4 regions of the Pseudomonas nanhaiensis genome follow, and region 4 is predicted to be linked to each of the others. Evidence: predicted binding sites of a transcription regulator. Region 4 holds the regulator's gene; each other region holds the start of a gene.
The links. Region 4 encodes FliA, which starts transcription of late flagellar genes. Its sites were predicted from a motif close to CTAAAGTTTNNNNNNNNNNNGCCGNTAA; they were not measured.
Positions count from the first base shown of each region.

Region 1: KEM63_RS04520 (flagellin) is a predicted target of FliA. The motif match lies at 2,432-2,459, and genes of this name have one in related genera.
Region 2: KEM63_RS06810 (methyl-accepting chemotaxis protein) is a predicted target of FliA. The motif match lies at 5,491-5,518, and genes of this name have one in related genera.
Region 3: flgM (flagellar biosynthesis anti-sigma factor FlgM) is a predicted target of FliA. The motif match lies at 3,256-3,283, and genes of this name have one in related genera.

Region 1 covers NZ_CP073751.1:996,004-1,003,131, reverse strand. Annotated here, with positions in the region: gene fliD (flagellar filament capping protein FliD) at 1-137, opposite strand, end outside; gene KEM63_RS04525 (flagellar protein FlaG) at 236-640, opposite strand; gene KEM63_RS04520 (flagellin) at 713-2,191, opposite strand; gene KEM63_RS04515 (SDR family NAD(P)-dependent oxidoreductase) at 2,705-3,559, opposite strand; gene KEM63_RS04510 (PA0061/PA0062 family lipoprotein) at 3,755-4,183, shown strand; gene KEM63_RS04505 (hydroxypyruvate isomerase family protein) at 4,158-4,973, opposite strand; gene KEM63_RS04500 (putative selenate ABC transporter substrate-binding protein) at 5,285-6,154, shown strand; gene KEM63_RS04495 (phosphonate ABC transporter ATP-binding protein) at 6,151-6,984, shown strand; gene KEM63_RS04490 (PhnE/PtxC family ABC transporter permease) at 6,975-7,128, shown strand, end outside.
Region 2 covers NZ_CP073751.1:1,502,455-1,509,582, reverse strand. Annotated here, with positions in the region: gene KEM63_RS06830 (TetR/AcrR family transcriptional regulator) at 1-379, opposite strand, end outside; gene KEM63_RS06825 (flavin-containing monooxygenase) at 460-1,935, shown strand; gene KEM63_RS06820 (SDR family NAD(P)-dependent oxidoreductase) at 1,949-2,782, shown strand; gene KEM63_RS06815 (alpha/beta fold hydrolase) at 2,805-3,755, shown strand; gene KEM63_RS06810 (methyl-accepting chemotaxis protein) at 3,766-5,412, opposite strand; gene KEM63_RS06805 (TPM domain-containing protein) at 5,567-6,181, opposite strand; gene KEM63_RS06800 (TPM domain-containing protein) at 6,200-6,961, opposite strand; gene KEM63_RS06795 (LemA family protein) at 6,958-7,128, opposite strand, start outside.
Region 3 covers NZ_CP073751.1:2,576,051-2,583,178, reverse strand. Annotated here, with positions in the region: tRNA gene KEM63_RS11625 (tRNA-Arg) at 2-78, shown strand; gene KEM63_RS11620 (MFS transporter) at 236-1,549, shown strand; gene KEM63_RS11615 (flagellar brake protein) at 1,553-2,296, opposite strand; gene KEM63_RS11610 (flagella synthesis protein FlgN) at 2,386-2,847, opposite strand; gene flgM (flagellar biosynthesis anti-sigma factor FlgM) at 2,889-3,215, opposite strand; gene flgA (flagellar basal body P-ring formation chaperone FlgA) at 3,370-4,083, opposite strand; gene KEM63_RS11595 (chemotaxis protein CheV) at 4,185-5,126, shown strand; gene KEM63_RS11590 (CheR family methyltransferase) at 5,158-5,982, shown strand; gene flgB (flagellar basal body rod protein FlgB) at 6,218-6,622, shown strand; gene flgC (flagellar basal body rod protein FlgC) at 6,625-7,065, shown strand; gene flgD (flagellar hook assembly protein FlgD) at 7,079-7,128, shown strand, end outside.
Region 4 covers NZ_CP073751.1:1,162,120-1,169,247, forward strand. Annotated here, with positions in the region: gene flhF (flagellar biosynthesis GTPase FlhF) at 1-586, shown strand, start outside; gene fleN (flagellar synthesis regulator FleN) at 616-1,443, shown strand; gene KEM63_RS05295 (RNA polymerase sigma factor FliA) at 1,440-2,177, shown strand; gene KEM63_RS05300 (chemotaxis response regulator CheY) at 2,317-2,694, shown strand; gene KEM63_RS05305 (protein phosphatase CheZ) at 2,710-3,504, shown strand; gene KEM63_RS05310 (chemotaxis protein CheA) at 3,517-5,769, shown strand; gene KEM63_RS05315 (protein-glutamate methylesterase/protein-glutamine glutaminase) at 5,800-6,912, shown strand; gene KEM63_RS05320 (flagellar motor protein) at 6,912-7,128, shown strand, end outside.

The DNA.
Region 1 (7,128 bases), 170 kb from region 4:
CCGAGCGCAGAGAATTTGGCCGTGGTCGCCTTTTCCAGGCGATTGAGCTGAGCAGTTTTCGGTGCTGCTTCGGCGTTGACCAGGGCGGCCACCATGCCCTTGATGTCGAGTCCCGAACCGATACCTGTAATAGCCATGTGTGTATCCTTCCGACCAAAAGTTGACGGATTACAAATCCGCGCAGCGCTTCCCGGTCATCAGGCAAGTTACGTGCCAGCTAAACCGGCGAAGAAGCTCAGGCTTCAGCTTTGAATAAAACGCTTCGAATCAATGACAAATTTTCGGCAAGGCGCAGTGCCTCCTCCGAGGGTATCTGCCTGATCACATCGCCACTGGACCGCTCGGTGACGTTGATCACCACGCGACCGCTGGAATCGTCGATATTGAAGTCGATGTTGCGACTGGCTGACTGCACAAAGTCCTGGATATCGGTAATCGCGCTATCCAGTGCGTTGCGATCCACCTCCGGGGATTGCCCGACCGCGTTTTGCGAGTCGGTAGATACCGGCGCAATCGCCGACTTGAGCTGTGCAACATCTGCCTGTCTGGCTGCCGGGCGATTGCTGAGGCCCGCCTCGACCGGCTCAGCGCTAAGGCTGCTACGGTTGAGTTGCAACGGTTTGAGTGTGCCCATATCCATGGTACTAACCTCGCATAGGAAAAAGCGGAGAGAAGGTCACCCTTCTCCCCGCATCATTACCGCCCCGCTACCTTAGCCCAGGAGGCTGAGGACAGCCTGCGGCAGCTGGTTCGCCTGGGACAGCATCGCAGTACCCGCCTGCTGCATGATCTGGTTTTTGGTCAGATTGGCAGATTCGGCAGCGTAGTCAGTGTCCTTGATTCGGCTGTTCGCCGCAGACACGTTTTCCGAAATGCTCTGCAAGTTGCTGATGGTAGACTCGAAGCGGTTCTGCACGGCACCAAGGCTTGCACGCTGGGAGTCGATGTTTGCGATAGCCTTGTCAATTACTGAAATTGCATTGTTGGAGCCGTCAACCGTCGAGATATCGACCTTAGCAACCGATGCCAAGCTGGAAACGTTTGAAGCTGCTGCGAAGATGCTTGCTGTGCCAGCTTCCGCCACGGTGAAACTCTTGTCCGATTCGAGCTTCAGCTTGCCGCCGACCACGATACTGTCAGTTGCAGTTGCGCCGTCAGTCTTCGTGACGTTCGCCCCACCGACTACCATGGCGGTTCCAGCAGCAGCTGCTCCGCTATTGTCAGCGTTCGAAATCTGAATATCGTAACCTTCTGAGTTTTTAAGCGTGATAGAGGCTTTATCGTCGCTCAACTTGGCAGAAACCCCAGTTTCGGCTGCGCGCTGGTTGATCGCCTCGGCCAAGTTAGAAAGGTCAGATGCAGTTACGCCTGCCGATATCGTAGCCGCGGTGGCGCCGCTATCACCCGACTTTAGGCTGAAAGAAATCGTGCCTGCTGTGCCGGTAGTCAGAGTCGTTTCGGTTGTGGCGGAGGCGGTGACGCCCGTCGTACCTGACTTGTCGTTGATAGCCTTAGCGATTGAGTTCGCTTGCTGGTTGGCTGCCACATCAATCGAAGCCGTGCCAGTCGGACCATTGATCGTCAGATCGTTTGTGGCTGCAACACCGTTACCGCCAGTAGTGTCTGCTGCTGCAGCCAAAGTGGCAGTGCCGATACGGGCGTTAGAGTTGGATTGGTACGCACCCAAGGAGCGAGCCGAGGTATTACCCAGCCCGACCGAAATAGTTTCGTTGGCATTGGAGCCTACTTGAAACTGACTTGTGCCGAAGGACCCATCCAACAACTTCCGGCCACCGAAAGTGGTGGTTTCAGAAATGCGATTTAGTTCCGATTGAAGTGCAGTGACTTCCTTCTGCAACGCTTTGCGGTCATCCGCTCCGTTTGAGCCGTTAGCAGATTGAAGAGCCAAGTCGCGCATGCGCTGAAGGATATTGGTCGATTCCTGCATCGCGCCTTCAGCGGTCTGAGCGATAGAGATACCGTCGTTGGCGTTCTTGACCGCAACACCAAGGCCACTAACCTGACTGGTCAAACGGTTGGAGATCTGCAGGCCAGCTGCGTCGTCTTTGGCGCTATTGATCTTGGAGCCGGAAGATAAACGCTGAAGCGAAGTTTCCAGGTTGCTGGAAGAAGCTCCCAGGTTACGCTGGGCGTTGATTGACGCTACGTTGGTGTTAACTGTAAGGGCCATGGTATTGCCTCCGAAGGACCTGAAATAATGTTTGCCTGAGCTTGCGACTCGCGGGCCGGCTTTGCCCAGGCACCCATTGAGTTCGCATTCGATTACTGTATCGGCGTGCCTTTCAGGACCTTTAGGAACTTTCGTAAAAAAGTTTCCCTGCTTCGCTTGACAACCCAATCAGGTGTCAAACAGGCCCTAGCCCACACGGTTGGCAACGGGTTGCGTTGCCCTTCCCTACCGATGTTTGGGTTATCGGCGCTAGGGCTGGGAACTTTAGGACGAGCACGTTCTATGCACGTCAAGCGTTGAAAAGCTTGGAGCGACGAGCGGTAGAACGGAGAGTCGCGGCCAGCTTGTGGGGGCGTCGCCCTCGGCGCGATGGGGTTGGCTGGTCAAGCCAGACCCGTCCGAGACGGACGGGTGCCCCGAGGTGAGCATCGCAGGAGCGCCGGCTGCCGCAGCACATTTGCCAGGCCGCTATCGCGCCGGGGACGGCGCTCCCACAAAGGATATGAGGCGGGATCAGGCTTCGGGATTTAGGGAATCAAACGCTTTCTTCTCATCCGCCGCAGCCTGCGCACGCATGGCGATCAACTGTTTGATCTTGCGATGCGGGAACACGTAGAACTGGTCCTCTTCCACGGCCTTGAGCGTCATCTCGGCGATGTCGGTTGCCTGGATCTTGCCTTTCTGTACCGCCTGCTTGGTCAGTTCGGCGCGCTTGAGGGCGGTTTCGCTGGGGGTGATGGTTTCGCCCTTGTCGGCGGGGCGGTTGCGGGCGGACTCGTGGATGGCGGTGGGGAAGAAGGCCGGGCACAGGCAGGTGACGCCAACGTTGGCATTGATGTCGCGCAGATCCAGCGCCAGAGTTTCCGACAGTGCTACCACCGAGTGCTTGGTGACGTTGTAAATTGCCATGTTCGGTCCGTTCAGCCAGCCCGCGGCCGAGGCCGTATTGACGATGTGGCCTTCGTTCTGCTCGATCAACATCGGGGTGAACACCTTGACGCCCCATACCACGCCGTACAGGTTAACGCCCATGACCCATTCCCAGTCGTGCGGGGTGTTTTCCCAGGCCGGGCCACCGACGCTCACGCCGGCGTTGTTGAAGATCACGTGGGCAGCGCCGAAGCGGCTCTTGGCGAGGTCGGCGAACGCCTGCATTTGCTCGAGCTTGGACACATCCAGGCGCATGGTGGCGGACTCGGTACCGGGGGACGCTTCTTCGACCAGGCGCAGGGTTTCCTGCATGCCCTTCTCGTCCACGTCGCCGAGTACCAGCTTCATGCCCCGCGCGGCGCAGCACAGCGCCAGCTCGCGCCCCAGCCCGCTACCGCCACCGGTGATTACCGCAACCTTGCCGTTCAATGCTTGCATCGATCTCTCCTCTGCGCTCCGGTGATTCGGAGCTCCCATGATCATAATTATGGTGAATAGAATGCCGAGGAACCGCCCGAGGTGCCAGCCCAATGCGTGGAGCTGATTGGCATGCAGTAACCCGACTTATGGTTCGCAGCAGATCTCGATGCTTTTCGCTACAGTGTGGCAAGGAACACAGGCGCTGGAGAGATCATGCGAAAGATTACGTTTGCAGTGTGTGCGTTGCTGATGGCCGGCTGCGCCCAGCAGCCCAGTGAGCCCGTGGCAGAAGGCAACGCGAGAATCGAATTCGATACCGCGCCCATGGACCAGCTGTCGGCGTATCGACTGGATGGGGAGCTGGTCGACGGCATCCGCTTCCCTGATCTCACCCCCGGTTCTCATGAATTGCAGGTGCGCTTTCGCTACGAGATGCCCGGCGGTGCCGGCGGCGGTGGGACCATGGGTGAGCCGCAGTACCGCACCTGCATCCTTGGCGTGGCCTATGACAACTTTGCAGCCGGCGAGACCTATGTATTCAGCGCTCAGCGGCTTGGCTGGCAGAGCGTCGGCTCACTGCGCGGCAGCTCCAGCGAGAAGCTGGCCAGCGCGCAGACTATTCGCTGTTCGCCGGGCTTCTGATCCAGCCTTTGTCGCGCCAGTCGCCGATCCAGGCGAGATCCGAAGCAGTTGACCCTGCCGGACGGTATTCTGCTGCCAGCCAGCCGTTGTAGTTCACCGCCGCCAACGCGCTAAACGCTTCGGCAAAATCCAAACCGCCGCTGCCCGGCGCGCCGCGCGCGGGTACATCAGCGAACTGAATGTGGCCGATCGACCCCGACAGCTCAGCGATGGCTTCTCTTATGGGAACACCCATTTTTGCCATGTGATAGAGATCAAGCTGCGCAGAGAGATTGGGGTGGCCAACCCGACTGATCACCTTCATCTGCTCCGCTGGCGTGGCAATCAGAAAGCCCGGCATGTCGAGCCGGTTGATCGCCTCGAAGGTAACGTCGATGCCCAGGGACTCGAAGGCCGGGCAGGCATGCTGGAGATTGGCGACCAGCGCATCAAGCGCAGCCTCAGGCTCGACACCTTCGATCAGCCGGCCCGGCAATATATTGACGCGCTGAGGCCGGGCACGCTCGGCGTAGCGCAAAGCTTGATCCAATGCCTGGCGAAACGCTTCGACTCGATCCGGAACGCCGGCGAGACCGGGCCCACCAGACATCAAGTCGCCTGCCGGCAGATTGATCAGTGCGAGGGGCATGGCGCTGCTGGCCAACTGCTTCGCCAGATCCGCGGCAGCCAGTTCGTAGGGAAACTGGATTTCGACTCCGTCGAATCCCGCCGATGCCGCCGCAGCAATGCGGTCGGGCAGAGAGTGTTCGGTGAACAGCAGGGACACATTGGCAGCCAGTGGCCAGGACATCTTCACCTCCTCAAATGAGCTGGAGGCAGATTAGCAAAAGCTCACCCATCTATCTGGGCTTTAAGGATGCTATCGCGGCGAGTCGCCGCTCCCACAATGACTAGGGCGATATCCGATAGGACCCATGGGAGGCGCGACCCGCGGCGACCGGCGCTCCGCCGGCTTTGCGGCGGGGGCACCGCTCCTACTCGCTACAGTTCCCATCTTCGGTGCGCCTTGCCTGACGCGCGGTTTTCAGTACACTTGCGCCACGCCCCGGCCGGCTTCGACACCCGGTTGGGAGTCTTCCGCTATTGAACCGGAGAAATGACATGTCGAAGCTGAAACGTCCGCTGGCCGTGCTGGCCGGCTTGTGCCTGTCTGTTGCCGCTGTTTTCCCTGCTGCTCACGCTGCCGACGAGTCGGTGTTGCGGGTGTCGGCGATTCCCGATGAAGCCCCTACCGAACTGCAGCGCAAGTTCGAGCCCCTGGGCAAATATCTTGAGAAAGAACTGGATATGGAAGTGCGCTTCCAGCCGGTATCGGATTACGCCGGGGTGGTCGAGGCACTCGACGCGGGTCGGCTGGATCTGGCCTGGCTCGGCGGTTTCACCTTCGTTCAGGCACGGTTGCGCACCGGTGATGCGGTTCCCCTGGTGCAGCGCGAGCAGGACGCAGCCTTCACCAGCACCTTCATCGCCTCTGACGCGTCGGTGGACGAGCACTCGGATCTGAAAGGCAAGAGCTTCGCCTTCGGCTCGGTATCGTCCACCTCCGGGCACCTGATGCCGCGCTACTTTCTGCAACAGGCCGACATTGATGTCGACGCGTTCTTCGGCCGCGTCGCGTTCTCCAATGCGCATGACGCGACAGTCGCCTGGGTTGCGTCCGGCCGCGTGGACGGCGGCGTGCTGAACTCCTCGGTGTGGAACAAACTGGTCGAGGAAGGCAAGGTCGACACCAGCAAGGTGCACGCCTACGCAACCACCCCCACCTATTACGACTACAACTGGACCGTACGCGGCGACCTGCAACCGGAACTGGCCGAGCGCATCAAGGCAGCCTTCCTCAAACTTGACCCGGCCAACCCGGAGCATAAGGAAATCCTCGATCTGCAGCGGGCCAGCCGGTTCATCGAGACCAGCCCGGAGAACTACGAGGGCATCGAGCAGGCCGCCAGGGCTGCTGGTCTGCTGCAGTGAGCATTCGCCTCGCCGGGGTGGGCGCTGCCCACCCCGGCGCCGGCCAGGTCCTGAAAGGTCTCGAACTGGGTATCGAGACCGGCGAGCGTGTGGCCGTGATCGGGCCGTCCGGCGCGGGCAAGACCAGCCTGCTCCGGCTGCTGGGTATGAGCCTGGTGCCTGCTTCCGGGAGCCTGCAAATATTGGGAAGCAATCCGGCAGAACTGTCCGCACGCGCTACCCGGCGCCTGCGCTCACGTATCGGCCTGATTCACCAGAGCCCTCCTCTGCCTGCGCGCCAGCGGGTGATCACGGCCGTATCCGCCGGCAGGCTCGGGCAGTGGTCTACGTTGCGCGCGCTGGCCTCGCTGTGCTATCCGCTGGATATCTCCGGCGTCCGCTCGATATTGAGCAGGCTTGACCTGGAGGACAAGTTGTTCGAACGTTGCGATCAGCTCTCTGGCGGCCAGCTTCAGCGCGTCGGCATTGCCCGCGTGCTGTATCAACAGGCGGAGCTGATTCTGGCCGACGAGCCCGTGTCGGCGATGGATCCACTGCTTGCCGACCATACGCTCGCCTTGCTCAATCGGCTGGCAGAGGAAGACGGGACCACGCTTGTGGCCAGCCTGCACGCCGTGGATCTGGCGCTGCGGCATTTCCCCCGGGTCATCGGGCTGCGCGATGGCGAGGTCCTGTTCGACCGCCCGGCATCCCAGGTCTCTGATGCAGACCTGCAGGCGCTGTATGCCAACGCCAGCCTTACCGCAGAGCCGCTGCCAAAAGCCGGGGTCGCGCCAGCCGTTCAGCCACCCAAGTTACCTATCAGGCCAATTGCGCCGCGATGTCTGTAACCAGTGTGCCATTTGCGGCCCGGCGCGACCCCGCAGCCCTGCCCCGACTGCTGCTGACCGCCCTGGCCGTCCTGCTGCTCTGGCCAGGACTGGTGATTACCGAGTTCGATCCCGCGACGCTCGTGGATGAGCGCAACCTGGCCA
Region 2 (7,128 bases), 340 kb from region 4:
CTCGGATCTCGACCAGCAGCAGATTGGCTATCAGCGGCTGCGCCTTCAGCGCCCGGAAGTATGCCAACAGCATGGCCCTGCCCCGCTCCCTGCGGTCGTCGCCCACGGCTTCGGCAGCGGTGGTTATATTCTCGCGCAGCTGTGAGGCGGCCTGCTCGTAGCAGGCAATCAGCAGCTCGTCACTATGGGCAAATGACTCGTAAAAGTAGCGCTGGGTGAGGCCTGCGGCCTCACAGACCTGCTTGACGCCGGAGTGCCGATAACCGTTGCGTCCGTAGACTTCGATCGCAGCATCTATCAGCTGCTGACGACGCTGCGCCTTGCGTTCAATGGCGGCCGCTCCACGGTAGCGTCGCTGGACAGTGCTGGAAGTGGGCATCGGTGGATTTCTGACAATGGGCATTGCCAAATTGTAAGTGACAATCTAGATTGTCACCACTGCCATCGCGGATAAACATCATGAGCACACAACAAAATCAATTCCAGCCCATGCCCCTGGATGTACTGATAATCGGCGCCGGTCTGTCCGGGATCGGCGCGGCGCGAGCACTGGCTGAACAATGCCCCGACAAACGCTACACCATTCTTGAGGCGCGCCATGCCATCGGCGGCACCTGGGACCTGTTCCGCTATCCCGGCATCCGCTCCGACTCGGACATGTACACGCTGAGTTACAGCTTCAAGCCCTGGCACAACCGCAAGGCCATCGCCGATGGCGCGGACATTCGACGCTATATAGAGGAAACCGCCGAAGAAGGCGGCGTTGTGCAGAACATTCGCTATGGTCACAAGGTCAGGTCCGCTGCCTGGTCTACAGAGGAAGCCTGCTGGACCGTTACCGCAGAGGTCAGTACCGACGGAGCGCCGGTTCAGCAAAAGGTGTTCAAGGCCCGTCTGCTTTCAGTATGCGCAGGCTATTACAGCTATGACGAGGGTTACCGCCCGGACTTCCCCAATGAAAAGGCGTTCAAGGGACAGATCATCCACCCCCAGTTCTGGCCCGAACACCTCGATTACGCCGGCAAGCGCGTCGTCGTGATCGGCAGCGGCGCCACCGCGGTCACTCTGGTCCCGGCCATGGCCAAGACCGCAGCGCACGTCACCATGCTGCAAAGGTCACCGAGTTACGTGGTGTCGCGTCCGTTGCATGACGGGATCGCGAAACATCTGCAGAAGTGGCTCCCCATGCCGGCGGCGCATGCGGCGACTCGCTGGAAAAATGTCCTGGTGGGGAGTTTCTTCTACCGCATTGCGCGTACCAAACCTGATTTGTTCAAGCAGCGACTACTGCAGATGGTACAGATGCAGGTGGGGCCGGCGGTCGACATGAAGCACTTCACCCCCACCTACAAGCCATGGGACCAGCGCATCTGCGCCGTGCCCGATGGCGATCTGTTTCACGACCTGCGAAGCGGCCGCGCCTCGGTTGTCACTGATACCATCGAATCCTTCACCGACACCGGGATCAGGCTCGTTTCGGGAGAGGAGCTGCAGGCCGACATCATCATCACAGCCACCGGCCTGAAACTCAATGCGCTCGGTGACGTGCAGGTGACCGTGGACGGCGACGCCGTCAAACCCGGCGAAAGGATGGCCTACAAGGGGATGATGCTCAGCGACATCCCGAACTTCATCCTGACCTTCGGCTACACCAATTCCAGCTGGACACTCAAGGCCGAACTAACCGCCAATTACACCTGCCGTCTGCTGCGTTACATGGACCGGAAAGGTTTCAGGATCGCTACCCCCAGACGAGACTCGCAGGTGGCCGACATGCCGTTCCTCAACTTCACCTCCGGTTACGTGCAGCGGTCAGCCGATTTGCTGCCACGCCAGGGGGATCGCAGACCCTGGCAGGTCTACCAGAACTACATGCAGGACAAGCTCACCATTCAGTACGGCCGTGTTGATGACGGCGTAATGCAGTTCCAATAACAGGGAAATCGCCATGAAAATCAACGATTGCGTCGCTGTTCTGACTGGCGCAGGCAGCGGCATAGGACGTGCGCTGGCGCTGGAACTCGCGCGCCGCGGCTGCCATCTGGCCCTGGCCGACATCGCCGAGGAAGGCCTGGCCGAAACCGCACGACTGGCCAAAGCCGAGGGCGCCCGGGTCAGCGAACATGTGCTGGACGTCGCCAGCCGCGAGCAGGTCGCAGCACTACCGGCTTCGGTTCTGGCCGCTCACGGTCAGGTCGATCTGCTCATCAACAACGCTGGCGTCGCGCTGGGTGGGCACTTTCATCAGGTGTCGGAGGAGGATTTCGATTGGCTGATGGCGATCAATTTCGAAGCCGTCGTACGCATGACGCGCGGCTTCCTCCCCTTCCTGCAGGAGCGGCCTGCTGCGCGCATCGTCAACGTGTCGAGCCTGTTCGGGCTGATCACACCAGCAGGCCAGACGGCGTACTGTGCGAGTAAATTCGCCGTGCGCGGCTTTTCCAATGCCTTGCGCCTGGAACTCGAAGGCAGCAACGTTGGCGTGACGGTGGTGCATCCCGGTGGCGTTGCCACATCCATCGCCACCAGTGCGCGCGTCTCCGCGGACGTTTCGCCAGACGACATCGAGCGAAGCCGGGCACAGGCACAAAAGCTGCTGCGCATGCCGCCCCAACGGGCAGCACAGATCATCATAGCGGGCATCGAACGCGACCGTGCCAGGGTCCTGGTCGGGAATGATGCGCGGATTCTTTCCTGGCTTGAGCGCCTGATGCCGGTCCATTACTGGCGGCTGTTCCCGGCGCTTGCCAAGTCACCGGCTGCACCTAGCAACCAGCCCTAACCGCCAGTAAAGGACGCATCCCATGAATATCCTCATCGGGCTGGGCGCGATCATGCTCCTGGTCCTGGCCGGGCTCTGGCTGTTCACTGCCTTTACCGCCAAGCGAGTGGAAGCGGGCCTACCTCCTGAAGGTCGCTTTGTCGAAGTGATGGGCTCGCGCCTGCACATCATCGAGGCGGGGCGAGGCCCGGCGATTCTGCTCATCCATGGATTGGGCGGCGTCGCGCGCAACTTCAATTATCAGGTACTGGGCGAGCTAGCCAAGGATTACCGTGTCGTAGCGGTAGACCGTCCCGGCAGCGGGTACTCCACTCGCCATCGAAGGTCCTCGGCTGGGCTCGACGTGCAGGCGGACGTCATGGCAGGGCTGATACAGGTGTTGAAACTGGACCGGCCGTTGCTGGTCGGGCATTCGCTCGGCGGCGCCGTTGCGCTTGCCACTGCGCTGCGCCACCCCAGCGAGGTCTCCGGTCTGGCACTGATCGCACCCTTGACGCATACCCCACAGGACGTCCCGAAAGCTTTCGCCGGGATGACCATACGCCAGGGCTGGCTGCGCAGGTTGATCGCCTGGACAGTTGCTACGCCGCTGACCATTCTCAATCGCGACAAGGTAATGGATCTCGTCTTCGGCCCCGAATCGGTACCGGACGACTTCGGTGTACGCGGCGGAGGCTTTCTGGGCCTGCGTCCCAGTCAGTTCATCGCCTCTTCACGTGATCTCGGGGCGCTGGAAGATGTGCTGCCCTTGATGCAGCAGCGCTACGCCGACCTGCAGCTGCCGATCTCGATTCTGTATGGTCGTCAGGACCGTATTCTCGACCCCAGCGAGCAGGGACAGGCGCTCAAGGATGCCGTGTCACAGGCGCAACTGCAGCTGGTTGACGGCGGGCATATGCTGCCGGTCACCCAGCCGCAGCTGACCACCGATTTCATTCGCGATGTCCACAGTCGGGTCCGCGCTGCTCAATAGTGCTTCGCGATCAGGTCCTGAAACGGCCGACCTGCTGCTGCAAGCCGGCCGCCAGACGCGCCAGCGACTCGCTCGCGCCGCGACTTTCTTCGGAGCTCTGCGCGGCCTGATTCGACAGATCGCGAATGCCGCTGATGTTTCGGGCAATCTCTTCGGTGGTCTGGCTCTGCTCTTCACAGGCAGACGCAATCTGCGCTGCCATGTCGTTGATTCGCACTACCGACCCGGCCGTATCGCTCAGCGCACGCTCGGCACCGGCGGCCTGGTCCACGCTTTGCGCCGCCACTGCTGCGCTGCGCTGCATGACGCTGACCGCCCTGGCGCTGCCAGCCTGCAGGCTTGCGATCATCTTCTGAATGTCCTGGGTAGACGCCTGGGTGCGGCCGGCTAGCGCGCGCACCTCATCGGCCACCACAGCAAAGCCGCGGCCCTGTTCACCCGCGCGCGCTGCCTCGATGGCGGCGTTCAACGCCAGTAGATTGGTTTGCTCGGCAATGGCCTGAATGACGCTGAGAACTCCACCGATCTGATTGCTGTCCTGCTCCAGGCTGTTGATTACACCGGCGGCCTCGTCTACATCGCTGGCAAGCTTGCGGAGTGCTCCCATCGTCTGCCCCACCAGTTCCGACGCGTTGGCGCCCTGACTGTCGGCTTCCCGCGCCGCATCCGCAGTGGAATGCGCATTGCCGGATACCTCGTGGATGGCAGCGCTCATTTCGGTCGCAGCGGTACTGACCTGATCGATCGCCAGGTACTGCTCGCTGACCAGCTGCTGCTGAGTCACGGCGATGATGCTCAACTGCTGCGACGCCGCGGCCACCTGCAGAGTTGAATCAGACACCTGCTGAATCAACGCCTGCAACTGTTCAAGGAAGGTATTGACGCTCACCCCCAGCTGACCGATTTCATCCGTGGAGGTAACTTTAACGCGTCGGGTGAGGTCGCCCTCTCCGTCTGCTATATCCCGCAGCCGCGCAAGGATGGCGTGCAGCGGTTTGAGAATAAGACCTGGAAGAAAAGCGATCAGCAGCGCACAGACCAGCAGCCCGACCAGCGCCACCGTTGTGAAGATACCGGTATCCCTGACCACGGCTGCCTCTGCTGCAGTCACTTCAGCGGCAGACTGGCCGTCAACCTGCTGGGTCATCTGGTCGATGAGCGCACGTGCAGCACTGAAGCGCTCATACGAAACGCCGAAGCTCAGCTCGCGCGCCCGTTCCACGTCTGCAGACGTGGAGCTGCGTGCGAGCGAGACCACTTGCCGACTTTCAGTTTTCCAGGCCATGAAAGCCTGATTGAATCGCTCTGCGAGAGCCTTGGCCTGGGCAGAATCGGTCTTTTCAGCGAACACCGCTACGCGGTCATACGCCTGCTGCATGTTGTCGCGGTGATCAGCTTCAAGCTCGGGATGGTCGCCCGCACCGGCGAGTTGAACCAGGGTACGCTCGGCCACCAGCGCCTGATACAGGTCACGGTCGGCTTCCAGCAGATTGGTAGCCTGTGGCAAGAGCTCGGAGGAGAAGAGTTGTAGCCTGGAGGCAAGGTCGTTCACTGCGATGAACGAGACACCGCCCAATGCGCAGAAAAGGGCCACCAGCAGGCCCAGCGGCAGGGTCAGCTTCCAACGAAAACCTAGATTGCGGAACAGCTTGAACATGGTCAACTCCAGCGGTGAGTCTCTCGGGAACGCTGGAACCCTGTTGGGTAAAGTCCTTTTTTCTTGCCACCATCTCCAGTATCGGCGGATTGACCATACTCTTTAGACGGGTAAACGATGTTGACCTGCATCAAGTCGCCTTTCGGCTGACAAGTCAGATGAGGACCAACCGGTTGGGCAGTTCGTTTCGCTGATGCGAAGCCGGCACATGGGCCTTGAGCTCTGCGCCACAGGACTCGATGCAATCGAGGAATCCCTGCAGCACGTCGCCCCGCCTCACCTGCGTGGTGAAGCGCTCGACAATTGCTTCCCACACGCTGTTGTCGATCCGACTTGCGATGCCGCGGTCGACCATGATTTCCACATAACGCTCGGCTTCCGAGACGAAGATCAGCATCCCGGTTGCGCCGTCGGTATGGTGCAGATCCAGCTCGATGAACTGGCGCCGCGCCAGATTGGAGGCACGCCAGTGTCGAACCGAACGGGGTATGAGGTTGGTGCCGATCCTGGGCACCCTGAACAGCAGCGCCAGCACGACGAAGGTCACCCACTGCACTAGCAGCAGATAGCCGGCGCCCACAAGCCCGGGAATGAACAGCAGCGCCCCCGGTACGATCAGCGCGAGCAGGCTCGCCCACAGTAGCGGGATGTACCGGTAGTCGTCTGCCTGCTCGGCCAGTACCGTGACCATCTCCGCATCGGTGTCCTGCTCGATGCGGTCAATCGCCTCGGCCACCTGCCGCTGCTCTGCTTCTGTCAAAAGCGTCATCTTGAGTCGTCCCTTGAATTACCAGCCACCGGAAGCACCGCCGCCACCAAAACCACCGCCGCCTCCGCCGAATCCGCCCCCACCACCAAGGCCTCCGCCGCCGCGGCCCATCCCGCCCAGCAACGCACCGGCAAGCAACGCATTGCCGAAGCGGCCCCGCCGCCCGCCGCGACCACCCCGGCCGCCGCCCAGCATGCCAAGGACTATGAACAGCAGCAGTATGAAGATGCCGACCGGGGGTTGCTCAGGCCGTTGCCCACGCTGCGGCTGCGCCGGAGCCCGCAAAGGGTTGCCTCCGAGGACCGTGACCATTGCCTGCGCACCTTCGACAATGCCACGCTCGAACTCGCCCTCGCGGAACGCAGGCAACACGATACGATTGATGATGATCGAGGACTGGGCGTCAGTCAGGCGCCCTTCCAGGCCATAACCGACTTCAATCCTTACGCGGCGGTCATCGCGAGCGACGATCAGCAACGCACCATTGTCCTCGCCTTCCTGTCCTATACCCCAGGCGCGCCCGAGTTCAACGCCATAGTCCTCGATGCTGCGCCCCTGCAGATCCGGCAACGTAACGACTACAACCTGCTCGCTGGTCGCCTGTTCGTGCGCCGCGAGCATCTGGGTGAGCTGAGCCTCGGCCTGGGTGTCGAGCAACTCGGCCTGATCTACCACCCTGCCGGTCAGCGCCGGGAGTCCTGCCTCCCCGTCAGCCTGCTGTGCAGCCAGGCCGCTTGCCCAGAGAAGCAATACGAGGGTCAGAAGGCTGCCAAGCCTCATTCGAACTCGACCCGCGGCGCCTGCTCGGCATTCTCTGCCGTAGCTTCAAAGTTCTCGCGCATCGGCAAGTCGCTGTAAAGAATGCTGTGCCAGATGCGGCCGGGGAAGGTCCGAATCTCGGTATTGAACCGTTCCACTGCCGTTACATAATCCCGCCGGGCCACCGC
Region 3 (7,128 bases), 1.4 Mb from region 4:
TGCGCTTGTAGCTCAGCTGGATAGAGCAACCGCCTCCTAAGCGGTAGGTCCCCGGTTCGAATCCGGGCTCGCGCACCACACTCGCGACGCTCCGCCGTCGGCCGGTGCGTCTGTTCTGTCCGGAACTCGTCTTCCCGGTCTCAGTCGAACGACTGCTTTTCCCGCTGGCCAATCGGTTCGGCGATGCGATCTATTGCCGGCCTCGCACCGCCGGTTGCGCTTGTCAGGAGTCCAGATGTCCAGCACCTTCGCCGCGTTCTCTTCACTATATTTCGCGACTCTCCTGATGTTGACCGGGAGCGGTCTCCTCAGTACCTACATTGGGCTGCGTCTAGCCGGGGAGGGGGTGAGCGAGGTCTGGATCGGTATCCTGATGACAGGCTATTACGTCGGCCTGGTGCTGGGCGGCTGGGTCGGGCACCGGTTGATCGCAAGAGTTGGCCACATCCGTGCGTTCGTAGCCAGTGCAGGAGTGGTTACGGCTTCGGTGATCGGTCACGCTTTGAGTGACAGTGTATCGGTCTGGCTTGGACTGCGTTTTCTGGTTGGCATGGCCATGATGTGTCAGTACATGGTGCTCGAAAGCTGGTTGAACGAGCAGGCAGAGTCGCACCAGCGGGGACGGGTGTTCGCTGCGTACATGGTGGTGACGTTCCTTGGGCTGGCGTTTGGTCAGGTGCTGCTGGCCGTGATGCCCGAACTGGATCTTCGCCATATTCTGTTAGTGGCAATGTGCTTTTCGTTGTGCCTCGTTCCTGTTGCGGTGACCAATCGTATCCACCCGGCGCCCCTTCATCCTGCTCCCCTCAAGGTGCGATTTTTCATTGAACGCGTGCCGCTCGCACTGAGCACCATCTTCGTCTCAGGCATCCTTCTCGGCGCTTTCTATGGTCTCGCTCCTGTTTTCGCGAGCACGGTCGGCCTGGCAACCTCCGACGTCGGCATCTTTATGGCGGTGACGATCGGGGCCGGCTTGCTGGCTCAATGGCCCGTCGGCTGGCTCTCGGATCGTCTGGATCGCAGCCGAATGATTCAGATCAACGCGATTGTGTTGACCGGGGTGGTCCTGCTCATTGCAGTCGCCGTGCTCCCGCGCGCGGGCCTCATGCTGATGACCGCGTTGTTCGGCGTGTTGGCCTTTACGCTGTACCCGCTAGCCGTGGCGCTGGCCAATGACCACGTCGAGCAGGAACATCGCGTGCTGTTGTCGGCAATGCTGTTGGTCACGTTTGGTCTGGGGGCCAGCGTCGGACCACTGCTCGGCTCGACCGTAATGAAATTCTGGGGGCCTCAGGCACTGTATCTGTTCATGGGGATCTGCACATTGCTACTGTCGCTGCAGGTGCGCCCCGGCAGAGTTACTGGCGAACACCTGGTCGAAGAAGCGCCCATTCATTACATGCCTGCGGCCGGTAATCTGGTCAGTTCTCCTCTGGCTGCGGCTATCGACCCCCGGGTAGACGAGCAGATCGTGGCTGAGCAGATGCTGGATGACGCGGACGGCTATAGCGGGCGGCGGCACGACGACGAAGATCATCGGGCCGCCTGAAGATCAGAACAGGTCGTCCTTTTCCAGCCGCCTGGCTTCGCGCTGCAAGGTATTCACATAGCGGTCGATCTGTCTTTGCACGGCTGGCGGTGGTTGGCGAAAGCGCAGACCGACGTGACTTTCATCCACGCTTTCATCGTGCACCACATGCCGTACCTCCAGCGCGATCCTGAGACGACCTGCTTCGGGCAATTCGAGAAAACTCTGTTCCAACAGCTCTCCGGGCGTGAGCTGCTTGCTCAGATCTCCCGCAAACCGAGCCTTGCAGCCCGTGGCAGAAATATCGACCAGTGTTCCGGTGATTTGCTGCTGGCGCTGCTGCTTGATCAGCCCGATACCGGTTTCCAGTGCGCGATGCACCGTGGCACGAAAGGCCCCGCGTTTCTGATGATAAATCATGTCTTCAGGCAGGGGGGCGGTATAGGCCGGCGCGTCTTCGAAATTGACCTTCTCCGCCGCCGGGCAGCTCCAGCGAATATGCACGCCTTCGTGCCAGGCATCGATACGAAAAGCCTCGCCCTGTTCGACGAAGCGATCCCCGTCACGAGGAATCAGTTCATCGAGCCAAAGGTAGCCGGTGGCGGAATCAACATTGACGATGAAGCTCTGAAACTTTTGCGTCCGTTCGGAGAAAGTGACCATGAGCGGGTCACGCGACTGCTGGAGCGTTTTTAACAGCGAGGTGATTTCGATCCTGGAGCGAACTTCCCGGGGTGGCTGAGGACCCACTTCTTGTTCAAATAGCATGGTGCTGCTGGCTCTCGACATCCGTTGTGATAGTCCCGCCACTATACAGCAAGGCAGTCAGCATAACGGCTCTCCGATACCGGAAAAAATCAGACCTTGGTGAGCGGGCGCTGCGAACTCGAGCGGCTTGTCAGACCCTGCCGGTCGTAAACACTCTGGCTCGACTCGCCTTGATTGCGCAGAAGATCGATCAGATGCCCCGTCGCGTACTGACTATGCCTGACGAGCCGAGCGTTACGCTGATTGGCAGACTGGCAGCGTTCCAGGACTTCGCGGAAAGCGTCGTAGCCTTCCACCAGTTGCGGTTGCCCGAGCGACGCGATGAAATGTTCAAGGCTCTGTTCCGGCCGCTTGCCTGTCTGTTGGCACCAGCCGGCTATGGCCTGATCGTGCAGTGAAAGCGCCTTGATCAGCGGAGACTTCAGGTCGAGCAGCCGCTCGAGTTCGGGCATGTCATGTCGACCCAGCGCGTCCTGTTCCTGATCGAGTAGATCGAGGAACTGCTGACAATCCTGGATGGCCTGGTCAAATATCGTTTGCAGATCGATCATCTGTCATCTCCACGAACCGGGGCCATCACCAGTCTTCAGGCTTAGCGACTCTCCAGCGCCAGAAGCTTGTCAGCGATACGGCTGCTGTCCGGCTTGTAGCTGCCATCTGCCACGGCCTGACGGATCTGCGCAACGCGTTCGCTGTCCACTTCCGGAAGCTGGCGGAGACGTTCTTCTATAGCGTTCAATTGTTGTGCCTGCTCGCTGAGCTTGACCGACGACTCGCCAGCCGGCTGCTTCTGCTCAGGCGCCTTGTCAGCACCGCGGGCGCTGTCTGCACCGGGCTCGCGCTTGACGGATGCGGCACCAGCCTGGCCGGTTCGGCTGCTATTGCCTGCGCCGTTGGGGGCATTGAAGTCAATAACCATTCTACAGGTCCTCAGAACTTTGAATGTTTTACTAACATCAGTAACGGCCGATGCAGGAAAAACTTTAGGAAAAATCTATGTGACTCGATTCACAGTCTAGGCTTCTGCAGCCGCTGAGGAATCAGACAGCAGTATAGCGGAAACGGTTCGGCGGTCACATCGCCACTTCTACCTGTCCGGGTCCAATGATTCGGGCGGTAACGACCCGCCCGGAGCGCGTGTTGCGTACGCGTATCTGACTGCCGACGGTGCCTGCCTGAAGCGCTTCGCCTGGCATGCGTACCGAGATCTGCGAGTTTGCCGCGCTGATCACCACCTTGTCGCCGCGTTTGACGATCTCATCATTCTCCAGATGATTGGCGCCGATCACCATATCCGCAGAGAGCTGTCGCTTTGCGCGCTTGCCTAGCGCAAGTCCAGGATCGGTCAGGTATTGGTCACCAAGCAGACCGACGTCTCTCTCCATTAAGGCAATATCAGCCGGCTGTACTACCTCGTGACGGGACAGAGGGCGCCGGGTGACCAGGACCTGCTCGAACAGGCTTACCCTGGCTGGGACGAACAGACGCCAGCGTACCGTGTCGCTCTCGCAACTGACACGCACGGTGGCCCGACCGACCGGCACCGCCGGGCTTTCCAGCGTCGTTACCAGGCTGTCTGCCGGGCACAGAGGCAGGCGAAGCCGTGGATCGAGGCGGCCGACTTCGACTTCGTAGCGCGCGTCGCGGGTGCTTGCCGAGATGTGCTGCTCGGCTTGTTCCTCAAGAAAAGCTTCGGTGGTGCCGATAAGCTGTTCAATCAGAGGATTCGCGGACAAAGCGGAGGAAAAAAAAACCGCCAGCGCCGCGCAGTACCTGATAAAACGCATACAATTAGCCTTGATGACAAAACGGGTGGCGCCAAGTTACTGTCGCTTTCCTGTAGTGGAAGCAAGAAACGTACCGCTACACGTATAACGAGGAGGCGCCCATGGCTGGCGTTATGGACTCGGTCAACCAGCGAACGCAGCTGGTCGGACAGAATAGACTTGAATTGCTGCTCTTTCGGCTGGCCGGCAATCAGCTGTACGGAATCAACGTATTCAAGGTCAAGGAGGTGCTTCAATGCCCCAAGCTGACCTTGCTGCCCAAGCTGAACCCGGTGGTGCGCGGCGTGGCGCACATCCGTGGCGGCACGCTCCCGATCATCGATCTCAACAAGGCTACCGGGGGCGCGGGGCTGAGTGACCTGAGCACGGCGTTCGTCATCATCACCGAATACAACTACAGGGTGCAGGGTTTCCTCGTGCGCTCTGTTGAACGCATCGTCAACATGAACTGGTCAGAGATCCATCCCCCGCCACGTGGGACTGGCCGCGATCATTATCTGACCGCTGTCACGCGGGTTGACGAGAAGACCGTGGAAATCATCGACGTCGAGAAGATTCTTGCCGAGGTGGTCCCGACAGTCGAGACGATCTCTTCTGGGGTGATTGACGAGCGTACGCAGGCCGAGGCGGTTTCCCGCAAGGTTCTGATCGTCGACGACTCGAGCGTTGCACGCAAGCAGGTCGCCCGTTGTCTGCAGGAGGTCGGCGTGGAAATCGTCGCGCTCAACGACGGCAGGCAGGCACTGGATTGGCTCAAGGAAATTGCCGATCGAGGCGAGGACGTATCGAAACATCTGCTGATGATGGTGTCGGATATTGAAATGCCGGAGATGGATGGATACACGCTCACGGCCGAAGTGCGCAATGACCCCCGCATGAACAAGTTGCATATCATGCTGCATACCTCGCTGTCGGGGGTATTCAATCAGGCGATGGTGAAAAAGGTCGGCGCGGACGAATTCCTGGCCAAGTTCAAACCGGATGAACTGGCGAAACGGGTGATCGACCGGCTGCACGCCCTTCGCGACGCGACGGGTGCATGACGCCGGCACATAGACGAGATAGGGCGGTTGAGTGACCTCTGCAAACGATTTTCAGCAGTTCCGGGATTTCCTTGAAAAAGCCTGTGGCATCGTTCTGGGGGAAAACAAGCAGTATCTCGTATCCAGCCGGTTGAACAGGCTGCTCGAACAGGAGCGCATCAAGTCGCTGGGTGAACTCGTCTCGCGGATTCAGGCGAATCCGCGCGGTGGGCTGCGCGAGTCCGTCATCGACGCGATGACAACGAACGAGACCTTATGGTTTCGTGACGTGTATCCGTTCGAGGTGCTCAAGAACAAGCTTATTCCCGAGTTCGTTCAGAGCAGTCCCGGCCAACGCCTGCGCATCTGGTCGGCAGCCTGCTCGTCAGGTCAGGAACCGTATTCGCTGAGCATGTCGATCGACGAGTACGAGCGAACCAACCTGGGCCAACTGCGCGCGGGCGCGCAGATTGTTGCGACGGATCTGTCCGGAAGCATCCTCAGCGCAGCAAAAACCGCCGAATATGACAGTCTGGCTGTGGCGCGGGGGCTGTCCCAGGAACGTCTGGCACGGTATTTCGACGCCGCTGGCGCGGGACGTTGGTCGGTGAAGCAGCCGGTACGATCGCGTGTCGAGTTCCGAGCGCTGAACCTGCTGGACAGCTATGCCGGGCTGGGCAAGTTCGACATCGTGTTCTGTCGCAACGTACTCATCTACTTTTCGGCGGATCTCAAGAAGGACATCCTCAAGCGCATCCACGCTACGCTCAAGCCCGGTGGCTATCTCATGCTTGGTGCGTCAGAAGCCCTCAATGGATTGCCCGAGCTCTACCAGATGGTCCAGTGCAGCCCGGGCATCGTCTACAAGGCACGTTGATCGTCCGTGTCAGCTTGCCTGATGACACATCCTGAGCGCGTCCGACTATTGACGCGTTCTTGCCGCTACGCCGGGGCCAGCCCGGCTTCAGTGACGAATCTGCGGTAATAATTTGCCGCAGACGTTCGGCCATCCCTATTAAGTCTATGATATTGCTGAATATTCATTATTTGGCATAGCCCTTGCTTTGACACTTCCGTAAATGTCTTGCCGAGCACGCAAGCGGAGGAATGTCATGAGTTTGAGTTTCGATCGAGCGTTGGGCCTGCATGAAAAGGCGCTGTCCTTTCGTGCCGACCGCGCGGAAGTCATCGCCAACAATATCGCCAACGCCGATACGCCCAACTACAAGGCGCGAGACCTCGACTTCGCTAGCGTGCTCGAGGCCCAGCAAGCCGGAGGCGCAGAGCCGTTCAAGGCCCAGCGCACCCATGGCGGACATATCGCGATGGAAGGTTTCATCGACCAGGCTGCCGGTCTGCGTTACCGCACCGCTTCGCAGCCCTCGATTGACGGCAATAGCGTGGACACCCAGGTGGAACAGGCCAGGTACGCACAGAACGCCATCGACTTCCAGGCCAGCTTTACCTTCCTCAATAGCAAGTTCAAGGGCCTGATGACGGCCATAAGAGGAGACTGATCATGTCCCTGACCCAGGTTTTCAACATCGCCGGATCCGGCATGAGTGCCCAGTCCCTGCGGTTGAACACGGTGGCCAGCAACATTGCCAACGCCGAAACGGTGTCGAGCAGCATCGATGAAACCTATCGCGCTCGCAATCCGGTATTTGCCACCGTCCTCAGCGAGCAGCAAGGGCTTGGCGGCTCGCTGTTCCAGTCCGAAGGCGAGGCCGGTCAGGGCGTGCAGGTGCTCGGTGTCGTCGAATCGGACGCCGAATTGCAGGCGCGCTACGAACCTGACCACCCCATGGCGAACGAGGAAGGCTATGTGTTCTATCCGAACGTCAACGTCGTCGAGGAGATGGCCAACATGATGTCAGCCTCGCGCGCCTACCAGACCAACGTTGAAATCATGAACACCGCCAAGACCATGCTGCAGCGCGTGCTGACGCTGGGCCAGTAAAGGAGACCTTCTGATGAGCGTCAGTAATAACCTCAGCGTTGGCGAAAGCCTGCTGGACAACTA
Region 4 (7,128 bases):
CGTGCTCAAGCACGGCAGCCAGCATGTGGCGCTGGTCACCATGGACACCTACCGTATCGGCGCGCATGAGCAGTTGCGTACCCTCGGTCGTATTCTCAACGTGCCGGTGCGGGTGGTCGATGAACAGAACAGTCTGAGCGACGTGCTCGACGAGTTCTCCGGCAAGCGCCTGGTACTGGTCGATACTGCCGGGCTGCAGGCGCAGGATCCGCAGTTGCGCGGCCAGCTGGCCGAGATTGCCGCGCAGGGCGCGCGGGTGCGGACCATGCTGGTGCTCGCGGCGACCAGCCAGTATCGGGTGTTGAAGGCAGCGTTTCACAACTACCGTGCTTGCGGTCTGTCCGGCTGCATCCTGACCAAGGTCGACGAAGCGGCTACCCTTGGCGAGTCTCTGGGGCTGGCTATGGAGCAGGGTTTGCCGGTAGCCTATCTGGCAGATGGCCAGCGCATTCCGGACGATATAAACAAGGCTGTGGGTCATCAGCTGGTCAGCCGGGCGGTCAGTCTGGCAGGCAACGAAGCCCCGGCAGATCAGGCCATGGCCGACGTGTTTGCGGGTATATTGCATACCCAGCGGGCAAGCTAACGAATTCTAAGACAAGGTAATCGACATAGATGGCCAGCAAACATCCGGTTCAGGTTATCGCGGTCACCGGCGGCAAGGGCGGGATCGGCAAAACCAACGTTTCGGTCAATCTCAGCCTCGCTCTGGCTGAGCTTGGGCGGCGCGTGGTGCTGCTTGACGCCGACCTTGGCCTGGCCAACGTCGACGTGCTGCTCGGTATCAAGCCCAAGGCGACGCTTGCCGACGTGCTGGAAGGCACCTGTGATCTGCGAGATGTACTGATCGCCGGTCCGGGTGGCATCCGCATCGTGCCGGCAGCCTCCGGTGCGGCGAAGATGGTCAATCTCAATCCGCAGCAGCACGCCGGCCTGATTCAGGCGTTCAGCGACATCGGCGACAACCTTGATGTGCTGATTGTCGACACCGCTGCAGGAATCGGCGATTCGGTGGTCAGCTTCGTACGTGCGGCGCAGGAAGTGCTGGTCGTGGTATGTGATGAGCCCACGTCGATCACCGACGCCTACGCACTGATCAAGCTGCTGAATCGGGATCACGGCATGACCCGTTTCCGCGTGCTCGCAAATATGGTGAGCACGCCGCAGGAAGGTCGCACGGTGTTTGCTAAACTCACCAAGGTGACAGACCGTTTCCTTGACGTTGCACTGCAATATGTCGGTGCAGTGCCTTTCGATGAAGCGGTGCGCAAGGCAGTACAGAAGCAGCGGGCAGTGTATGACGCCTTCCCGCGCAGCAAGGCTTCCATTGCCATTCGTGGCATTGCGCAGAAAGTGGATTCCTGGCCCCTGCCTGCCAACCCACGCGGGCACCTCGAGTTTTTCGTCGAACGTCTGGTGCAGCAGACAGGGTCGGGGCTATGAACGCATCGGCCAGTGGAGTACGCATGTATACCCGCGCCCAAAGTTCTGCCGAATCACAGGACCGCCTCGTTGAGCAATTCGCGCCACTGGTCAAGCGCATTGCCTATCATCTGCTGGGCCGGCTGCCGTCCAGCGTTCAGGTCGAGGACCTGATGCAGGCCGGCATGATCGGCCTACTGGAAGCCTCCCGCAAGTTCGATCACGGCAAGGGCGCCAGTTTCGAAACCTACGCCGGTATCCGCATCCGTGGTGCCATGCTCGATGAGGTGCGCAAGGGCGATTGGGCCCCGCGTTCGGTCCACCGCAATACGCGCATGGTCAGTGAGGCGATGCGTAATGTCGAAGGCCGTTTGGGCCGCGACGCTAAAGATCACGAGATCGCTGCCGAACTCAATATGAGCCTCGAGGATTACTACTCGATTCTCAACGACACGGCCGGCAGCAAACTGTTCAGCTTCGAGGATCTGCTCGAGTCCGGTGGCGATGCCGACGCGCACGGTGATCATGAACCCTACGGCGGCTTGCAGGACGAGCGGTTTCGCTCGGCGCTGGTCGACGCGATCGACGGCCTGCCGGAGCGTGAGAAGCTGCTGCTGTCGCTGTATTACGACGAAGAACTGAATCTCAAGGAAATTGGCGCCGTCCTCGGCGTCAGTGAGTCCCGTGTAAGCCAGTTGCACAGTCAGTGTGCGGCGCGTTTGCGGGCGCGCCTGGCCGATTGGCGCAACGATTGATTTTATCGCCAGCATCCGGACAATGCCCGGGTAGCCAGCACCGCAACAACGACAAGGCTGGCAAGGCCATTAGCATCTGATTAGCGAGTGCGAACCTGCACTTTCCCTGGTTTGTACGGAGGTCGACTTGGACAAGAACATGAAGATTCTCATCGTTGATGATTTTTCGACGATGAGACGTATTATCAAGAATCTGCTGCGCGACCTGGGGTTCACCAACACGGCGGAAGCCGATGATGGCAATACGGCGTTGCCGATGCTGCAGAGCGGCAGCTTCGATTTTCTCGTTACAGACTGGAACATGCCTGGCATGAGCGGGATCGACCTGCTGCGCGCCGTGCGCGCCGATGAGCGTCTCAAGCACCTGCCGGTGCTGATGGTCACCGCTGAAGCCAAGCGCGATCAGATCATCGAGGCCGCTCAGGCCGGGGTCAATGGCTATGTGGTCAAGCCGTTCACCGCGCAGGCGCTGAAAGAAAAGATCGAGAAGATTTTCGAGCGCGTCCAGGCTAAGTAATCCGGGGTACAGGTTATGGCTTTAAGCAAGGATCCCGGCCAGGCGACTGCTCAGGAATTCGAACACTCCCTCAAGGACAACGCACGGCAACTGGTCGAGTACCTCGAGAAGGGCCAGTTCGGCGAAGCGGTTCTCGTCATTCACGCGATCAATCAGGCGCGCGACCGCGGCCTGTATCACGAGGTCGGGCAGCTGACCCGCGCGCTGCACAACGCCATCGTCAACTTCCAGATCGACACGTCGCACGCACTCGGCGACAGCAACGAGGTATCGAAGATTTCCGACGCCTCCGACCGTCTCGATTACGTAGTCAAGCTGACCGACAAGGCCGCCAACCGGACCATGGATCTGGTCGAGAGCAGCGCGCCCATCGTTTCCGACATGGGCCAGGAAGCCTCGGCGCTCAGGGCAGACTGGGAGCGTCTGCAGCGACGGGAAATGGCCGCTACCGAGTTTCGCGACCTGTACAAGCGCATGGGCGACTTCCTCGAGAAGACCGAGAGATCCAGCGCCCAGGTCTCCGGGCATCTGAATGACATCCTCATCGCCCAGGATTATCAGGATCTTACCGGTCAGGTGATCAAGCGTGTAACCGCGCTGGTTCATGATGTCGAGGAAAGCCTGGTCAATCTGGTGCGCATGGCCGGTCAGGTCGATCGCCTGGCGGGGATCGATCACAACGATTCACGACGCGAAGAGAAAAAAACCTCGGACAGGGGTGAAGGTCCGCAGATTCATGCCGATAAAAGAGAAGACGTGGTTTCTGGACAAGACGAAGTTGATGATCTTCTGTCCAGCCTTGGCTTCTAGGGGAGTGGGTGCATGAGTTTCGACGCGGATGAAGAGATCCTCCAGGACTTCCTGGTGGAAGCCGGAGAGATCCTCGAATTATTGTCCGAGCAGTTGGTGGAGCTGGAGAACCGTCCCGAGGACATGGATCTGCTCAACGCCATCTTCCGCGGCTTCCATACCGTCAAGGGCGGTGCAGGGTTTCTTCAGCTCGATGCTCTGGTCGGCTGCTGCCATATCGCCGAGAACGTCTTCGACATCCTGCGCAAGGGTGAGCGGAAGGTCACCTCCGAGCTGATGGATGTGGTGCTGCAGGCCCTCGATGCAGTCAATGGCATGTTTGCCCAGGTCCGTGAGGGCGAAGACCCTACGCCGGCCGATCCGCAACTGCTCGCGGCGCTTGCCGTGCTGGCTCACCCCGCTGGTGAAGAAGTGGCTGCGGTCCAACCTGCGGTCGCTGCCGTCACCACCCCCGCGCCGGAACTCGAGATGGCCGGTGCCACTGCGGACGACGCAGACGGCGATATAACCGATGACGAGTTCGAGCAGCTGCTTGATGCCTTGCACGGCGGCGACGCGCCAGCTCCCGCAGCGACGGCAGAGCCGCCAGCTGCTGCAGCCGGTGCCGGCGACGAGATCACCGATGAAGAATTCGAAGCACTGCTGGATCAGCTCCACGGTGCCGGCAAGCCCCCTGTCGTAGCTGAAGCGCCCAAGCCATCCCAACCAGCCGCTCCGGTGGCAGCCGGCTCGGACGAAAACATCACCGACGACGAATTCGAAGCGCTGCTTGACCAGTTGCATGGCAATGGTCTGGCGCCCGGCGTTGCGCCCGCGGCCTCTGCAGCCTCCGGTGCCGAGCCGGCGGTGGAGCGAAGCGGCGTCGACGATCACATTAGCGATGACGAGTTCGAAGCACTGCTCGATCAGCTGCACGGCGCTGGCGCTGCACCAGGTAAATCAGATGCTGCCGAGCCGAAAGCAAGTGTGGCGCCGGCCAAGGCCGCACCGAAGCCAGCGCCCAAGGCCGTATCCAGGCCCGAGGCCCTGAAAACCGAGACTCAGGCCGCACCGGCGAAGGCTGCTGCGCCCGCGCCGGCTGCCGACGCCAATGCTGCCGAAACCACCGTTCGGGTAGATACCGCCCGGCTCGACGAGATCATGAACATGGTCGGCGAGCTGGTGCTGGTCCGTAACCGCCTGGTGCGTCTCGGCGTAGCCAGCGGTGATGAAGAACTGAACAAGGCGGTGAGCAACCTGGACGTGGTCACCGCCGATCTGCAGACATCGGTCATGAAGACCCGCATGCAGCCGATCAAGAAAGTCTTCGGCCGCTTCCCGCGTGTTGTCCGCGACCTGGCACGCAGCCTGAAGAAAGAGATCAATCTTGAACTGATTGGTGAAGAAACCGATCTGGACAAGAACCTTGTCGAGGCGCTGGCCGATCCGCTTGTGCACCTGGTGCGCAATTCGGTCGATCACGGCATCGAGCCGCCGGACGAGCGCGAATCAGCCGGCAAACCACGCACTGGCAAGGTGGTGCTGGCGGCCGAGCAGGAAGGCGACCACATCCTGCTGACCATCACCGACGATGGTCGCGGCATGGACCCTGAGGTCCTGCGCGCCAAGGCGGTTGAAAAGGGCATGATGGAGCGTGAAGCGGCGGAGCGGCTTAGCGATTCGGAATGCTTCAACCTGATCCTGGCGCCGGGCTTCTCGACCAAGACCGAGATTTCCGATGTGTCCGGGCGCGGCGTCGGGATGGACGTGGTCAAGACAAAGATTTCCCAGCTCAACGGTACCATCAACATCGAATCGACCAAGGGGCAGGGGTCGCGCATTGCGATCAAGGTCCCGCTGACCCTCGCCATCATGCCGACGTTGATGGTGATGCTCGCCAATCAGGCGTTTGCCCTGCCACTGGTCAGCGTCAACGAGATTTACAGTCTCGACCTCTCGCGCACTAACGTGGTCGACGGCCAGGAAGTGATCATCGTCCGCGACAAGGCGTTGCCGCTGTTCTACCTCAAGCGCTGGCTGATGGCCGGTGCCGAAGACACCACCGATCGCTCCGCAGCCAGTGTGGTGATCGTGTCGGTGGGTACTCAGCGGGTGGGCTTTGTTGTCGATCAGCTGGTTGGACAGGAAGAGGTGGTGATCAAGCCGCTGGGTCGTATGCTACAGGGCACCGCAGGGATGTCGGGTGCCACGATTACCGGAGATGGTCGCATTGCGCTCATCCTCGATATACCCAGCCTGCTCAAGCGCTACGCGCGTCGCGGTTGACGCCAGCCGGAAGGCTTTCAGGAGATAGTGATGGCGGTCAAGGTTCTGGTGGTGGACGACTCGGGCTTCTTTCGCCGCCGAGTCGCGGAAATCCTTGGCGGGGACAAGCAGATCCAGGTCGTCGGCACCGCGTCCAACGGACAGGAAGCAGTCGATCAGACTCTGGCGCTGCGACCCGATGTCGTCACCATGGACTATGAGATGCCGGTGATGGACGGCATCACGGCTGTTCGCCAGATCATGCAGCGCTGCCCGACGCCGGTGCTGATGTTTTCATCTCTTACCTATGAAGGCGCCCGAGTCAGTCTCGATGCGCTGGACGCGGGTGCCGCCGACTACCTGCCAAAGAACTTCGAAGACATCTCACGCAACCCTGACAAGGTCCGCCAGTTGCTCTGTGAGCGGGTGCATACGCTTGCGCGCACCAATCGCACTTCCCTGGGTCTGAGTGCGCCGAGCCATGCCGCGCCACCGCCCCCTGCGCTCAACAGCCGGGTGGGCGGGGTGACCAGCTTGTTCGATCGACAGCCTGCGCCGGCAGCGGCTGCGCCGAAGGCAGGCAGCAGTCCGGCTCCGCGCAAGCGCCAATACAGGCTGGTGGCCATCGGTACTTCCACCGGAGGTCCTGTCGCGCTGCAGAAGGTGCTTACCCAGCTGCCAGCCAACTTCCCCGCGCCACTGCTGCTGGTGCAGCACATGCCTGCCGCCTTCACCAAGGCCTTTGCCGAAAGGCTGGACAAGCTCTGCCGCATTTCGGTCAAGGAAGCCGAGGATGGCGATACGCTGCGTCCCGGCGTCGCGCTGCTGGCGCCCGGCGGCAAACAGATGATGATCGACGGTCGCGGCGTGGTGCGTATTCTGCCGGGCGATGAGCGGCTCAATTACAAGCCGTGTGTGGACGTGACATTCGGCTCGGCTGCCAAGACGTTTCAGGACAAGGTGCTCGCCGTGGTGTTGACCGGGATGGGTGCCGATGGTCGCGAGGGCGCCCGGATGCTCAAGCAGGCCGGTAGCTCGGTATGGGCCCAGGATGAAGACAGCTGCGTGATCTATGGCATGCCGATGGCGGTGGCCAAGGCCAATCTTGCCGACGGCATCTACAGCCTGGATGAGATCGGCCGCTACCTGTCAGAGCTCAGCTGATGGACATTCTCAGCATCATTGGCGTTATCCTCGCCTTTGTTGCGATCCTGGGTGGCAACTACTTGGAAGGCGGCCACGCGGCAGCGCTGCTCAACGGACCGGCGGCGCTGATCGTGCTCGGCGGCACACTGGGGGCTGCCTTCATTCAGACGCCGTTGCCGGTGTTCAAGCGCTCGATGGTGATCTTGCGCTGGATCATCCTGCCTCCGCCAAACC